3 regions of the Bacillus sp. JJ1127 genome follow, and region 2 is predicted to be linked to each of the others. Evidence: predicted binding sites of a transcription regulator. Region 2 holds the regulator's gene; each other region holds the start of a gene.
What was found. Region 2 encodes Rex, which represses fermentation and respiration genes when NADH is low (regulators of the CRP and FNR family bind a similar motif). Its sites were predicted from a motif close to TTGTGAAATATTTCACAA; they were not measured.
Positions count from the first base shown of each region.

Region 1 (4,950 bases), on a different contig from region 2:
GTACTGTTTCATGTGGAGTATCCACATCATGTACATCTGCAATTCCGCGCTCTTCATCACAACCTTCAATCCAAACTGGTACACCTTGATATGTAACATTGATTCGGCTTGAAGACGACAAAATTTGTTTCACACGCTTTATATCCATTAGTTTTCCTCCTTTTACTTATTCCCCCTTTTCTAGCTTGTCATATCCCGCCTAAATATATTCCATAAGAAAAGACGTATATTTCTATACGCCTTTTTCCAAGATATTCAAATTTTATGAAAATAATGTTTTTACAACTTCACTTACTTTGTCATTATGCACTTGATAATATACTTCTAAGCCACGTCTCTCAAAACGAACAACTTTATTCTGCTTTAATTTCGTTAAATGCTGTGAAACGGTCGATTGCGGAATTTCTAACACTTCCTGTAATTGCGTTACATTGCATGTTCCACGTTGCATAAGCTCCATTACTAAACGAAGACGTAGTGGATGAGCTAGCGCTCTCAACATTTGTACATCCTCTTCTGAAATACGACAATCAAATTGGTTTTGATTCATAAAGTTCCCCTCATTTTTTCATTTTTATATTTCTCTTTATTTATTTATATATTTGTCTTTATATTTCCTGTTACGACACAACTTTATCAACTTCAAACAATAAAATTATCTTCCTCCTTTTATCAACATACACTTCAGAAAAAATCCATGCTGATTTTGAATATTATACTATACGATATAGTGAAAAGCAAAACATACGGATAGGAATACTTTGCTTCACAAATGCTGTTTTATCAACCTTCTTGTCATATTTTTTCCTTCATACTTCTTCCTGTAATGATATTGTAAGATATTGTTCTTAAATGATATATCATTGTAAAATTGTTTGACCCTTAGCAATAGCTTTGTTACGATAAAAAGAGTGAAATTTTGGTAAGGAGGCTGATTCACAATTAAAAAGTGGTTCCTAATTGGCTTAATTAGTATTGCACTTGGTTGGACAATTATCCATAACTTTGTACTTAAGGATAAAGAAGAACAACATACTACAGCATCTGATCTTCGAATCGGAACAGAAATCGGCAACATTGCACCTAATTTTCTTCTACAAACAATTGATGGGAAAGAAGTTCATCTTTCCGATTATAAAGGAAAAAAGGTGATATTGAATTTTTGGGCAAGTTGGTGTGGCCCATGTAAGATAGAAATGCCTGATATTGAAAAGTTCTATAATGATACAAAAGAAGACAAAATTGAGATTGTTGCTGTAAATGCAACTGCTAGTGAACAAGATCCCGCTCATGTGAAACAATTCCTTCAAGAAAATAAATATACTTTCCCTGTTCTATTAGACACAAAAGGACAAGCAAATGCAACATATCAAATTATGAGTATTCCAACATCCTTTATTCTTGATACAGAAGGAGTTATTCGTTTTAAACATGTAGGACCGATGACATACGAAAATATGAAGGAATACACGAAGAATTTATAAAGTGAAACTTTAATCTTCCTTACTCATTTTTAAATCTTAGGATGGGGTTACTTATACATAGAAGAGTAAAAGAGTGCTCAAAAACAGATGGGCACTCTTTTTGTCCAGTTTATGAACAAAATGTAGCGGATTTTTTACAGATAACACTATTATGGAATAATAATACTTTTTTACGTTGACAATAGTGTTGAAGGAGAATATACTTAGCAATGTAAGTTGATTGTGAATTGTTTCACAAATAATGTGAATTCATTCACATATTATAGATAGGAGTTGTCATTATTATGAGTACTTGGACACAGATTTACGATCCTTTGAACAATATTTGGTTATCAGCACTTGTCGCTGCTCTTCCAATCTTATTTTTTGTTCTTTGTTTAACAGTATTTAAGATCAAAGGATACTTATCAGGACTTTATAGTGTAATTTTAGCAATCATTATTTCCATACTTGTTTACAAAATGCCTGCAACTATGGCGGTATCATCAGCTGCATTTGGAGTAGTAGCTGGATTTTATCCAATTTGTACAATCGTTATCGCAGCAATTTTCCTTTACAAACTAACTGTAAAAACTGAGCAATTTAACGTCATTCGTGATAGCATTTCTAGTATTACAAACGACCGTCGTCTTCAAGTCTTGTTAATCGCTTATTCTTTCGGTGCTTTCTTAGAAGGTGCAGCAGGTTTTGGTGTACCAGTTGCAATTACAGCAGCATTACTTGTAGGTATGGGCTTTAACCCATTAAAAGCAGCTGGTATTTGTTTAGTTGCTAATATTGCCGGTGGTGCGATGGGAGCAATGGGTATTCCAGTTACAGTACCTGCTCAATTAACACAAATAGATCCATTAATTGTTGGTCGTCAAACTGTAACATTATTACCTTTCATTAGCTTTGTACTACCATTCTTACTTGTTGCAATGGTAGATGGTATAAAAGGAATTAAAGAAACTTGGCAAGGTATCATTGTAAGTGGTGGTGCATTTGCTATTACACAATTTGTTGTAACATATTTCCTTGGTGCAGAACTTACTGATATTTTCGCAGCTGTAGTCAGCATGATTGCATTATCATTATTCTTACGTGTATGGCAGCCAAAATCTTCAACAAAAGAGAAAGAAAAGAAAAAAGAAAAACCTCATTATAATATGAAACAAATTTTATACGCTTGGTCACCATTTGTATTCTTAACTGCATTTGTAACAATTTTTAACTTAAAAGTAGTAAAAGCTTTATTCGCTCCAAACGGTGCATTAAGTAACTTAATATGGAATATTCAAGTACCTGGCCTGCACAATCACGTGATTAAAACAGCGCCAATTGTTAAAGCAGATACACCATTTGCAGCAATCTTTAAATTAGATGTATTCTCATCAACAACTACTGCTATTGTTCTTGCAATTATTGTATCTTTACTTGTATACCGCGTGAACGGTAAATTAGTAAAAGAATTAGCTATTGAAACATTAAAAGAGTTAAAAGCACCAATTTATACAATTTGTAGCGTAATCGCATTAGCATATGTAACAAACTATTCTGGTATGTCTTCAACTCTTGGATTAGCCTTATCATCTACTGGGAATATATTCCCAATCTTATCTCCGATCTTAGGTTGGATTGGCGTATTCATAACTGGTTCTGTAGTATCCAGCGGCTCTCTATTTGCACCTCTTCAAGCTGTTACAGCCGCTCAAATAAATATCGAGCCTTCTACTCTTGTTGCCTTAAACGTAGTCGGCGGTACAATGGCAAAAATGGTATCACCACAATCAGTTGCTGTAGCTTGCGCGGCAGTTGGAATAGTTGGTAAAGAATCAGAGCTATTTAAAATAACAATGAAATATAGCTTAATCTTCTTAGTAATTATTAGCTTACTGCAACTTAAATCTATATTTTAATATTTTTTAAAATCTGAAAACGATCCCTGACAAAGGGATCGTTTCTTCATTTTCTTTTCTAGACGAAATCATTCGAGATATTTGAATAAAAAATCCTGATACGTGTGTATCAGGATTTTTTATTCTTTAATAACGATGCACCTGCTATTTCAGGATGCGTCATTTCATGTGGATCTAAAATAATATCGAGCTCTTCTTCTGTTAAGACACCATGTTCTAAACAAAGTTCTCGAACTGATTTTCCTGTCGCAATAGCTTCACGAGCAATACGAGAAGCCGCTTCATATCCAATATGAGGGTTCACTGCTGTAATAATCCCAACGCTTTTTTCAACATATTGTTTCAGCAATTCTTCATTCGCAGTAATTCCCTCAATGCAATATTCACGGAATACACGGAATGCATTATTCATAATGCTAATGGATTGAATCAAATTAAAAACTAACACTGGTTCCATTACATTTAATTCTAGCTGCCCTGCTTCCGATGCTAAACAAATTGTATGGTCATTACCAATAACTTGGAATGCCACCTGGTTAATAACTTCTGCCATAACTGGATTTACTTTTCCTGGCATAATAGATGATCCTGGTTGACGAGCTGGCAATTGAATTTCAGCTAGTCCAACCCTTGGACCAGATGCCATAATGCGTAAGTCATTTGCAATCTTAGACATGTTCATCATACACACTTTCAGCGCTGCTGATACTTCTGTATACGCATCTGTATTTTGCGTTGCATCGACTAAATGCTCTGCACCTACAAGTGGAAAACCACTAAGATTTCGTAAATGATTTACAACTCGCTCAATATAAATAGGATTTGCATTTAACCCTGTTCCAACAGCCGTTGCTCCCATATTTACTTCATATAAGTGTTGACGAGACTGTTTAATTCGCTTTATATCACGCTCAAGTACACGACCATACGCTTCGAATTCTTGACCAAGACGAATTGGAACTGCATCTTGCAAATGAGTACGTCCCATTTTAATCACATGGTCAAATTCTTTTGCTTTATTAGTAAAAGCAAGATGAAGTTCCTCCATTGTAGCAAGTAACTCTTCCAGCATCATTAACGTTGCAATATGGATTCCTGTTGGAAATGCATCATTTGTTGATTGTGCCATATTTACATGTGTATTGGGACTAATTGTTGCATAATTTCCCTTTTCACACTTCATTCGTTCTAATGCACGGTTTGCAATTACTTCATTTGTATTCATATTAATTGAAGTTCCTGCCCCGCCCTGAATTGGATCTACAATAAACTGATCATGAAATTTTCCATCAACAATTTCCTGCGCAGCTTCCGCAATTTCTTTCCCAATATTTTCAGGTAAATAGCCCGTCTCCATATTTGCAAGTGCTGCCGCTTTTTTCACAATCGCCATAGCAGTAATGAGTGATTTATGAATACGATATCCCGTAATAGGAAAGTTTTCTACCGCACGCAATGTTTGAACACCATAATAAGCTTCATTTGGTACTTCTTTCTCACCTAAAAAATCTTTTTCTATCCGTATGTCTTTCGTTGCTATCATTTTCATCACCTATACTTTTCATTCT
Region 1 is NZ_JBALQK010000088.1:13,581-18,530, reverse strand. It holds gene V7183_RS10265 (acid-soluble spore protein H) at 1-148, opposite strand, end outside; gene V7183_RS10260 (ArsR/SmtB family transcription factor) at 263-550, opposite strand; gene V7183_RS10255 (TlpA disulfide reductase family protein) at 942-1,484, shown strand; gene V7183_RS10250 (lactate permease LctP family transporter) at 1,769-3,382, shown strand; gene aspA (aspartate ammonia-lyase) at 3,492-4,925, opposite strand.
Region 1: the regulator Rex is predicted to act here: its motif matches at 1,705-1,722, upstream of V7183_RS10250 (lactate permease LctP family transporter).

Region 2 (5,472 bases):
TATTGATGCAATTGCAGTGACAGAAGGCCCTGGTTTAGTAGGTGCACTTTTAATTGGTGTAAATGCGGCTAAAGCTGTTGCTTTTGCTCATGATATTCCTCTTGTTGGTGTTCATCATATCGCTGGTCATATTTATGCGAACCGCTTAGTAAAAGAGCTAGAATTCCCATTGCTATCACTTGTTGTATCTGGAGGACATACAGAGCTTGTTTATATGAAAGAACATGGCTCGTTTGAGGTAATTGGTGAAACAAGAGATGATGCAGCGGGAGAAGCATATGACAAAGTGGCGCGTACGTTATCTATGCCATACCCAGGCGGTCCTCATATTGATCGTCTTGCTCATGAAGGAAGGCCAACGATTGATTTACCACGTGCATGGCTAGAACCAGATTCGTATGATTTTAGCTTTAGTGGATTGAAATCAGCAGTTATCAACACTGTGCATAACGCAAAACAACGAGGCGAAGAAATTGCTCCAGAAGATTTAGCAGCGAGCTTCCAAGAAAGTGTAATAGATGTATTAGTAACGAAAGCAGCACGTGCAGCTGAAGCATACAATGTAAGACAGGTGCTTCTTGCTGGGGGCGTAGCAGCAAATAAAGGGCTTCGAGCACGCTTAGAAGCAGAATTTGCGAAAAAAGAGCATATGGAACTAATCATTCCACCATTATCTTTATGCACAGATAATGCAGCAATGATTGCAGCAGCAGGGACAATTGCATATGAACAAGGGAAACGTGCAACATTAGCCTTAAATGCAAACCCAGGTTTAGATATTGAAGCATAGTTATACACAAAATTAACCACAACCTGTGGATAAAACCCACATTATCTGTTGATAATGTGGGTTTTATTGTGAATATAAAATGTTGATAACTTTTTTATATTTTGTGGGTAATGTGGAAAAGTTATTTTTATCTTTATATATTAAAGGTGGATATGTGTATAATGTTGTGGATAAACAGATAGAGGTCAGACTTTTGATTAATCTATATTTTTCATATAAACAACAAACAAGGTAGCTAAATATTCTTTGGCTACCTTGTTTTTATTACGTAAATATAGAAAGGTTACATGTGTAATTCTTCCCATTCTGCCATATGTTTTTCTAGTTGTTCTTGTAATGTTTGTTTTGTGTTTGTAATTTCACTTGCTCGTTCATAATCTGCATATACTTCAGGTAGACAAAGCTGGTCTTCTAATGCTTCGATCTCCTCTTCTAATTTCGCGATGTTTTGTTCCAGTTCTTCAATTTTTCGAATACGCTGGCGTTCTAGCTTTTTACGCTCTTTTTCTTCAAGATAACTTAATTTTTCTTGAGCAATGTTTTTTTGAATAGGTGCTTCTTCCTCTTGTTGCTCAAATTCAGCACGCTCAATCATTTCATTTTTCTTTTCGATATAGTAGTCATAGTCACCTAAATATTCCTGTGCACCATCTGTTGATAACTCAACGACTGTAGTTGTGACACGGTTAATAAAATAGCGATCATGAGAAACGAATAAAAGAGTTCCTGGATAATCGATTAAGGCGTTCTCTAGAATTTCTTTACTATTTAAATCAAGATGGTTTGTTGGCTCATCTAAAATCAGCAGGTTAGATTTTTGCATCATTAATTTCGCTAAGGCTAATCGTGCCTTTTGGCCGCCACTAAGAGAAGAAACAGGTTTTAATACATCATCTCCTGTGAATAAAAAATTACCGAGTATAGTACGAATTTCCTTTTCTGGCTGTAGTGGATAATCATCCCATAATTCATTTAAAACACGCTTAGACGATGTTAAGTTTGCCTGTTCTTGATCATAGTATCCAATAGATACATTCGAACCGAAAGAAACCTCACCGCTTAACGTGTGCAATTTATTCACAATTGATTTTAATAATGTAGATTTTCCAATCCCATTTGGTCCGACTAATGCAACACTATCACCACGGGTTAAGCGCATATTCACATGTTCAATAACAGGCTCATGGTCGTATCCAATTGAAACATCTTTTACTTGTAAGACGTCGTTACCACTTTGTTTCTCGATATCAAAGTGAAAGGATGCTGATTTAGAGTCACCTAATGGTCTAGTCAGTAATTCCATTCGATCTAATTGCTTACGGCGACTTTGTGCACGTTTTGTTGTAGATGCACGGGCGATATTCTTTTGGACAAAGTCTTCGAGTTTAGCAATTTCCTCTTGTTGCTTTTCATAACGCTTCATTTCCTGTTCATATAGTGCAGCTCTTAGCTCTAAATACTTACTGTAGTTACCAACATATCGTCTGCTTTCTTTATTAGAAATTTCATATACTTGTGTAACAAGCTTGTCTAAAAAGTAGCGATCGTGGGAAACAATTAGAATAGCTCCTGGATAGCCTTGTAAATATTGTTCAAGCCATGTTAGTGTATCGATGTCCAAATGGTTTGTTGGCTCATCCAAGATGAGTAAATCTGGTTTTGTTAATAATAATTTGCCGAGAGCCAATCGTGTTTTTTGGCCACCGCTTAATGTAGAAATTGTCGTTTGGTGTGTTTCGGTTGGAAAACCGAGACCACTTAAAATAGAACGAATATCAGCCTCATATTGATAACCGCCTTGATCTTTATAATCTAGTTGCAATTGATCATAATCAGCGAGTAATTTTTCGGACGTAGTAGCATTTGAAAAGTTCTCTTCTTGCCCCATTTCATGCTCTAGCCTTCGAAGTTTTTTCTCCATTTGCTGCAAGTGTGTAAAGACAGTTAGCATTTCATCCCAAATTGTTAAAGAAGTTTCGAGGCCGGTATTTTGAGCTAAATAACCAATTGAAACATCTTTTGGTTTTATAATTTCACCGCCATCATGAGATAACTCTCCGGCAATTATTTTTAATAATGTAGATTTTCCGGCTCCATTTCGTCCGACTAGTGCGATACGATCTTTCGTTTGAACCTCTAATTTAATGTTTGCAAGGATTGTTTCAGCACCGTATAATTTTGAAAGCCCATTCACTTGTAATAAAATCAATGTTTTCACCTCAAATAATTTCTTAACTTTGCCATGTTTATATTTCTCAATCATACTAAAAATAGTGTATAGTTTAAAATAAAGAGAGAATTCTTCTCTCTTTATTATACAAGGAAAGTCATAAGTGCTAAACTTTTCTATTTGTTTCAGGTATAGGAACAAAGATAGGAAGAGAGGAGAGGTTATATGGATCAACAGAAGATTCCACAGGCCACTGCCAAACGATTGCCTCTATACTATCGATTTATCCAAAACTTATCTCTTTCTGGTAAGCAACGTGTTTCATCAGCAGAATTGAGTGAAGCGGTGAAGGTAGACTCCGCGACGATTCGAAGAGATTTTTCATATTTTGGAGCGTTAGGAAAAAAAGGATATGGTTATAATGTGAATTATTTACTATCCTTTTTCCGTGAAACGCTCGATCAAGATGATATAACACGTGTGGCACTTATTGGAGTGGGTAATTTAGGGACCGCTTTCTTACATTACAATTTCACGAAAAATAATAATACAAAAATTGAAATGGCCTTTGATATCAATGAAGAGAAAGTTGGAAAAGAAATCGGAGGAATTCCTGTATATCATTTAGATGAACTAGAAGAGCGTCTAAAAAGTGATATACAAGTGGCAATATTAACAGTACCTGCTACCGTTGCACAAGCTGTGGCAGATCGATTGGCTGATACAGCTGTACACGGAATTTTAAATTTTACACCAGCACGATTAAACGTGTCAGAAAATATACGAATTCATCATATTGATTTAGCCGTAGAATTACAAACGCTTGTTTACTTTTTGAAAAATTATCCACAATAAAACGCAGAGGAAAATCCTCTGCGTTTTATTATTGTTTTTTCTTTGTAAATTTGACTAAGATAAGACGAAGTGCCAAATTAAAATCAATTGTTGCCATAGCTGCAAACAGTAGTGTCCAAGGGTTCCAGATTGTATCTGTAACGTTCATAATTGCGAGGCGTACAAAAACACATCCAAGCAGGAAATATAGTGCTGCCATGAACAATGGTGAGTTCCTCATATTAAAAATCCTCCGATAAAGCCTTGCATTTTTTCAGCTTCTTTAATCATTTCCTGTATTTGTTCATTACTCATTACGACTTGAATTAACGCGACCATTGTATTCATTGAAACATGGGCCATGATAGGGACAATAATCCGTCTCGTTTTTACATATAAAAATGCGAATACAAAACCCATGGAAGTGTATACCAATAGATGTGAAAAATCAAAGTGAATTGCTGCAAATACAAGCGAGCTAATAATAGCTGCAATAAAGAAGTTAAATTTCTTATACAATGTACCAAATAAAATTTTTCTAAACACAATCTCTTCTAAAATAGGTCCGATTATCGATATAACAATAAGGAACCATGGTGTAGTTCTTGCAATTTCCATTAAGTGTTCCGTGTTTTCGGAACCAGGCTTAATACCTAGTAAGCGCATTTCAATCGTGCCTGCAATTGTTTGGGAAAAGAGAGCTAAGAAGAAACCAATAAAGATCCAGCCAACTGCGGCAGGAATACTAGCACGTTTTGTATCTAAATGCCTCTCTCGAATATCTGTTCTAAGCAGAAAAAGTACAATACATAATGCAATAAAGAAGCTAATGATTGCCCAGTGACCAGTCACTAGTTGTATTTTTTCTTCTTGGGTGAATCCTCTATTATTATATAGTCCAGTTTTCACAAGAAGTGGTAATCCAACAATACCTGATAATTGCATAAGAATATATGTAACTATAATCCACCAATATTGTTTTTTCAAATTGGTTAACCATCCTTTCTAACCCTAGTTTATGAGATAAGGCGGGATAACATGTAAACATCCAGCCGAGTATACGTAATAACCATTCATATTATGATTTTTTTGTAAATCTTTCTTTGAAAATGAAATAGAAGACAGGAAAATGCTGTACTTATAGAGAAAACAATTTATGGCGTCTTTCATATTGTAACATACGATAAGTGGAAACGCCGATTCATATACGGAAGGCTTTCTTGAGAATAGTTACAACGATAATCAAGTTGTTCTTTTCTAGGAGGACGTATAGAAAAAGTGTATCTAGCAATTTGCGAAAAAATTATGATTTTTTTACTTGCAAAAGAAAATGAGATTATTTATTATTATAAGTGTGTTAGCACTCATGAGTCTTGAGTGCTAATAAAGGAAATTTACATAAAAAATGAGGAGGTTATTGTTCATGCTAAAGCCATTAGGTGATCGCGTTGTAATTGAGCTTGTTCAAGCAGAAGAAAAAACAGCAAGTGGTATTGTATTACCAGACACTGCAAAAGAAAAACCACAAGAGGGTAAAGTTATTGCAGTAGGTACTGGTCGAGTGCTTGAAAATGGTGAGCGTGTTGCTTTAGAGGTAGCTGCAGGTGATCTTATCATCTTCTCAAAATATGCAGGTACTGAAGTGAAATATGAAGGTACAGACTACTTGATTTTACGT
Region 2 is NZ_JBALQK010000152.1:8,110-13,581, reverse strand. It holds gene tsaD (tRNA (adenosine(37)-N6)-threonylcarbamoyltransferase complex transferase subunit TsaD) at 1-790, shown strand, start outside; gene V7183_RS15725 (ABC-F family ATP-binding cassette domain-containing protein) at 1,074-2,999, opposite strand; gene V7183_RS15720 (redox-sensing transcriptional repressor Rex) at 3,186-3,815, shown strand; gene V7183_RS15715 (YdiK family protein) at 3,844-4,035, opposite strand; gene V7183_RS15710 (CPBP family intramembrane glutamic endopeptidase) at 4,032-4,781, opposite strand; gene groES (co-chaperone GroES) at 5,218-5,472, shown strand, end outside.

Region 3 (5,472 bases), on a different contig from region 2:
TTCACGAATTAATCGGTCATACACCGATTGTAGAAATTACTCGCTTTTCACTTCCAGAGGGCGTTCGTTTATTTGCAAAGCTTGAATTTTATAATCCAGGTGGAAGCGTGAAAGATCGCTTAGGAAGAGAATTGATTGAAGATGCACTAGCAAAAGGGCTCGTGACACAAGGTGGAACGCTTATTGAGCCAACGGCGGGGAATACTGGTATTGGACTGGCACTTGCTGCACTAGAGCATAATTTACGTGTTATTGTTTGTGTGCCTGAGAAGTTTAGCGTTGAAAAACAAGAGCTAATGAAAGCACTCGGTGCAATGGTTGTGCATACATCAACTGAACAAGGGATGACTGGTGCAATTGCAAAGGCAAAAGAATTAGTAAGAGAAATTCCAAATTCATACTCTCCAAGTCAATTTGCAAATGATGCAAATCCACGCGCTTATTTCAAAACATTAGGCCCTGAGCTGTGGGAAGCATTGGATGGAGAAATTAACATATTTGTGGCAGGTGCAGGTACTGGTGGTACATTTATGGGGACTGCGTCTTATTTAAAAGAACAAAATCGTGAAATTAAAACAGTAATTGTAGAACCAGAAGGATCTATTTTAAATGGTGGTGAGGCTGGTTCACATGAAACAGAAGGAATTGGTCTTGAATTCATTCCACCATTTTTAAAACCGTCTTATTTTGATGAAATTTATACCATTTCTGATCGAAATGCATTTAGACGCGTGAAAGAGTTAGCACAGAAAGAAGGCCTTCTTGTTGGTAGTTCTTCAGGTGCGGCATTTCATGCAAGCCTATTAGAAGCTGAAAAGGCAAAACCAGGTACGAATATTGTCACGATTTTTCCAGATAGTAGTGAGCGTTATTTAAGCAAAGACATATACAAAGGATGGGAATAAAAATGAGAGCAAAAACAAAGTTAATTCATGGTATTCGCATAGGAGAACCCTCAACTGGATCTGTAAACGTACCAATTTATCAAACAAGTACGTATAGACAAGAAGCAGTTGGTAAACATCAAGGGTACGAATATTCACGTACAGGTAATCCAACGCGTGCAGCATTAGAAGAAATGATTGCTGTATTAGAAAACGGTCATGCAGGCTTTGCGTTTGGTTCAGGAATGGCTGCTATTACAGCAACGATTATGTTGTTTTCAAAAGGGGATCATGTCATTTTAACAGATGACGTTTATGGCGGAACATATCGTGTCATTACAAAAGTATTAAATCGCTTCGGTATTGAACATACATTTGTAGATACAACAAATGTAAATGAGGTAGCAGAGGCAGTTCGTCCGAATACGAAGGCAATCTATGTAGAAACACCAACAAACCCATTATTAAAAATTACGGATATTAAGCAAATTTCTACATTTGCAAAAGAAAAAGGTTTACTAACAATTATTGATAACACATTCATGACACCATACTGGCAGTCACCAATTTCTCTAGGGGCAGATATTGTACTTCATAGTGCAACGAAATATTTAGGTGGACATAGTGATGTTGTTGCTGGTTTAGTTGTTGTAAATAGCCCACAATTAGCAGAAGATCTTCATTTTGTACAAAACTCAACAGGTGGTATTCTTGGACCACAAGACAGCTTCTTATTACTTCGTGGTTTAAAAACATTAGGAATCCGTATGGAAGAGCATGAAACAAACTCACGTGCGATTGCTGAGTTTTTAAACAATCACCCAAAAATAAATAAAGTGTATTACCCAGGTCTTAAATCACATTCGAATCATGAATTAGCAAAAGAACAAGCAAATGGATATGGTGCGATTATTTCATTTGATGTGGACAGTGAAGAAACGTTAAATAAAGTGCTTGAGAAAGTACAGTACTTTACACTTGCTGAAAGTTTAGGCGCGGTCGAAAGTTTAATTTCTATTCCAGCACAAATGACACACGCATCTATTCCAGCGGATCGCCGCAAAGAGTTAGGAATTACAGATACATTAATTCGCATTTCTGTTGGCATTGAAGATGGCGAAGATTTAATTGAAGATTTAGCACAAGCGTTAGCATAATGAACAAGCACTGCTACATAGGGCGGTGCTTGTTTTTAGATCAGTTTGTGAAATATTTCACAAATTAGACACACACAAATAAAAATATTTCGTGTATATTAGATTCATGAAACAATGTTCACACATAAACTTGTGAAAAGTTTCACAAACAATGGGATTCATGTAGGAAAAGTAACTCTATTTTTTTACGCCAATATGGACTTATTAAGACCCTTAGGGACTATTTGGGTCCATATAGCAGAATAGGAGGAAATTACATGGTAGTCAAAGAGAAAGTTGTAAATGAAACGCAAGAAGTAACAGAAATGATTGAAACGTTAGTGAATAATGGTAAAAAATCTTTACAAGTATTAGAAGGTTTTACACAGGAACAAGTTGATAAAATTGTACATGAAATGGCACTTGCGGGTGTGGATCAACATATGCCGCTTGCGAAAATGGCTGTTGAAGAAACGGGACGCGGTGTATATGAGGATAAATGTATTAAAAATATTTTTGCAACTGAATATATCTGGAATAGCATAAAAAATGACAAAACAGTGGGAATTATTCGTGAGGATCCGCATGAGGAAGTAATAGAAATTGCAGAGCCGGTCGGTGTGGTTGCTGGGGTAACGCCAGTAACAAATCCAACTTCAACAACGATGTTTAAAGCGATCATTGCGATGAAAACAAGAAACCCAATTATTTTTGCATTCCACCCTTCAGCGCAGCAATGTTCTATCGCTGCTGCAAAAACAGTGCGCGATGCTGCAGTGAAAGCTGGTGCACCAGAGAACTGTATTCAATGGATTGAAAAGCCTTCTGTTGAGGCAACAAAACAATTAATGAATCATGAAGGTGTAGCGCTTGTTTTAGCAACTGGAGGAGCAGGAATGGTGAAATCAGCATATTCTACTGGTAAACCAGCTCTAGGAGTAGGACCAGGTAACGTTCCATGCTACATGGAAAAATCAGCGAACGTGAAACGTGCTGTAAATGATGTGATTTTATCGAAAACGTTTGATAACGGTATGATTTGTGCTTCTGAACAAGCAATTATCGTAGATAAAGAAATCTATAATGATGTGAAACAAGAAATGATAGCGAACAATTGTTACTTTGTAACAGAAGATGAACGAAAAAAATTAGAGAAACTTGTTATTAATGAGAATACATGTGCAGTAAATAGTGATATCGTTGGGAAATCGCCTTATTATATTGCGGCATTAGTAGGAATTACTGTACCAGAAGACACAAAGATGCTTGTAGCTGAAATTAAAGGAGTCGGCGCAGCTTATCCGTTATCTCGTGAAAAATTAAGTCCAGTATTAGCTTGTATAAAAGCAAATTCATTAGAAGAAGGATTGAAGCATTGTGAAAACATGTTAGAGCTTGGCGGTTTAGGACATTCTGCGGTTATTCACTCTACAAATCCGGAAATACAAAAACAGTTTGGCTTACGTATGAAAGCATGTCGTCTTATCGTAAATGCTCCGTCATCACAAGGCGGAATTGGTGATGTATATAATGCCTTCATTCCATCACTTACACTTGGATGCGGATCATACGGAAAGAACTCTGTATCTCAAAACGTAACAGCAACACATTTAATGAACGTAAAGAGACTTGCAAATAGAAAAAAGAATATGCAGTGGTTCAAGCTGCCACCAAAAATTTATTTTGAAAAACACGCTACACAGTATTTAGCAAGTATGCCGAACATTTCACGTGCATTCATTGTAACAGATGCTGGAATGGTGCAGCATGGATATGTTGATGTAGTAACGCATTATTTAGCCCAACATAGAAATGATGTAAAAGTAGAAATATTTTCTGAAGTAGAACCAGATCCTTCAGATGAAACTGTATTTAAAGGTGCAGAAATGATGAGAAGCTTCAAACCGGACGTTATTATTGCTCTTGGCGGCGGGTCAGCGATGGATGCAGCAAAAGGAATGTGGCTATTTTATGAGCACCCAGAAACAGAATTCTTTGGTATAAAACAAAAGTTTTTAGATATTAGAAAACGTACATGTAAATATCCAAAACTAGGAACTAAAGCGCAGTTTGTTGCGATTCCAACAACATCTGGAACAGGTTCAGAAGTGACACCATTTGCGGTTATTACAGACAAAAAGAACAATATAAAATACCCGCTTGCTGACTATGAATTAACACCAGATGTAGCGATTGTTGATCCGCAATTTGTAATGACAGTACCACCGCATGTAACAGCAGATACTGGAATGGATGTATTAACACATGCCATTGAAGCATACGTGTCTATCATGGCAAATGATTACACAGATGGTTTAGCGTTAAAAGCAATTGATCTTGTGTTTAAATATTTACCAAGAGCATATAAAGATGGCAATGACGAAGAAGCACGTGAAAAAATGCATAACGCTTCAGCAATTGCTGGGATGGCGTTTGCGAATGCATTTCTTGGTATTAACCATAGCTTGGCACATAAAATTGGACCGGAATTTCATATTCCGCATGGCCGTGCGAATGCGATCTTAATGCCGCATGTCATTCGCTATAATGCAATTAAACCGAGAAAACATGCACTGTTCCCAAAATATGAGCACTTTGTTGCAGATGAGCGTTACGCACATATTGCGAGAACGCTTGGGCTTCCAGCAAGCACAGTGGAAGAAGGTGTGGAATCATTAGTACAAGCCATTATTGCTCTTGGAAAAGAATTAAATATTAATATGAGCATTGCTGGCCAAGGTGTTGAAAAAGAAGCATTTGAAGCGGTTATTGATGTACTTTCTGAACGAGCATTTGAAGATCAGTGTACAACAGCAAATCCAAAATTACCGCTGATTTCAGAGCTGAAAGAAGTGTATATGCAAGCTTATAAAGGTGTATAGAAAATTTGAAAGAGCCGCTTAGCAGCGGCTCTTTTTACTTTGGAAAACTTCTCCCTTACTGGTTGTATTTACTTGCCTCTGAAACTATTAGAATATGATACAGTGAGAAAGAGGAGTGGTAGATGTATGAAAGAATTACAACAGAAAATAGCAGATTATATTCGCTTCGGTCAAGTTCTTCTTGCGGTAGGAACATTTTTAATGATAGGTTTATTGCTTCCTAATGAGGGAAGAGAAATGATGCAATTCTTGGCGATGATGGGTGGCATTGTTTTATTTTTAGGTATATCATTTTTCTTTTTCAAACGTGCTAAAGAGTTGCGCAATCGGTTAGAGGAGAGCGAATATGAATAAGATTGCTAGATGAAACGCTACAAAAAGAGTGGATCTTTTTATAGCGTTTTTTTGCATAAATAAAATTTTTCAGGAAATGTATACAGTAGACAAGTTTTTTGTTTACTGCTTTTTTTTCGTTAAAACTTGTATATCACTATAGTCTGTAATGATAAAATCCGCATAAGGCATTAATTCTTCTATAGCATGCTTATGATTAGCGATACCTACAGCAAT
Region 3 is NZ_JBALQK010000043.1:45,575-51,046, forward strand. It holds gene V7183_RS05415 (O-acetylserine dependent cystathionine beta-synthase) at 1-905, shown strand, start outside; gene V7183_RS05420 (bifunctional cystathionine gamma-lyase/homocysteine desulfhydrase) at 908-2,041, shown strand; gene adhE (bifunctional acetaldehyde-CoA/alcohol dehydrogenase) at 2,299-4,902, shown strand; gene V7183_RS05430 (YrhC family protein) at 5,029-5,256, shown strand; gene V7183_RS05435 (HAD family hydrolase) at 5,359-5,472, opposite strand, start outside.
Region 3: the regulator Rex is predicted to act here: its motif matches at 2,087-2,104, upstream of adhE (bifunctional acetaldehyde-CoA/alcohol dehydrogenase).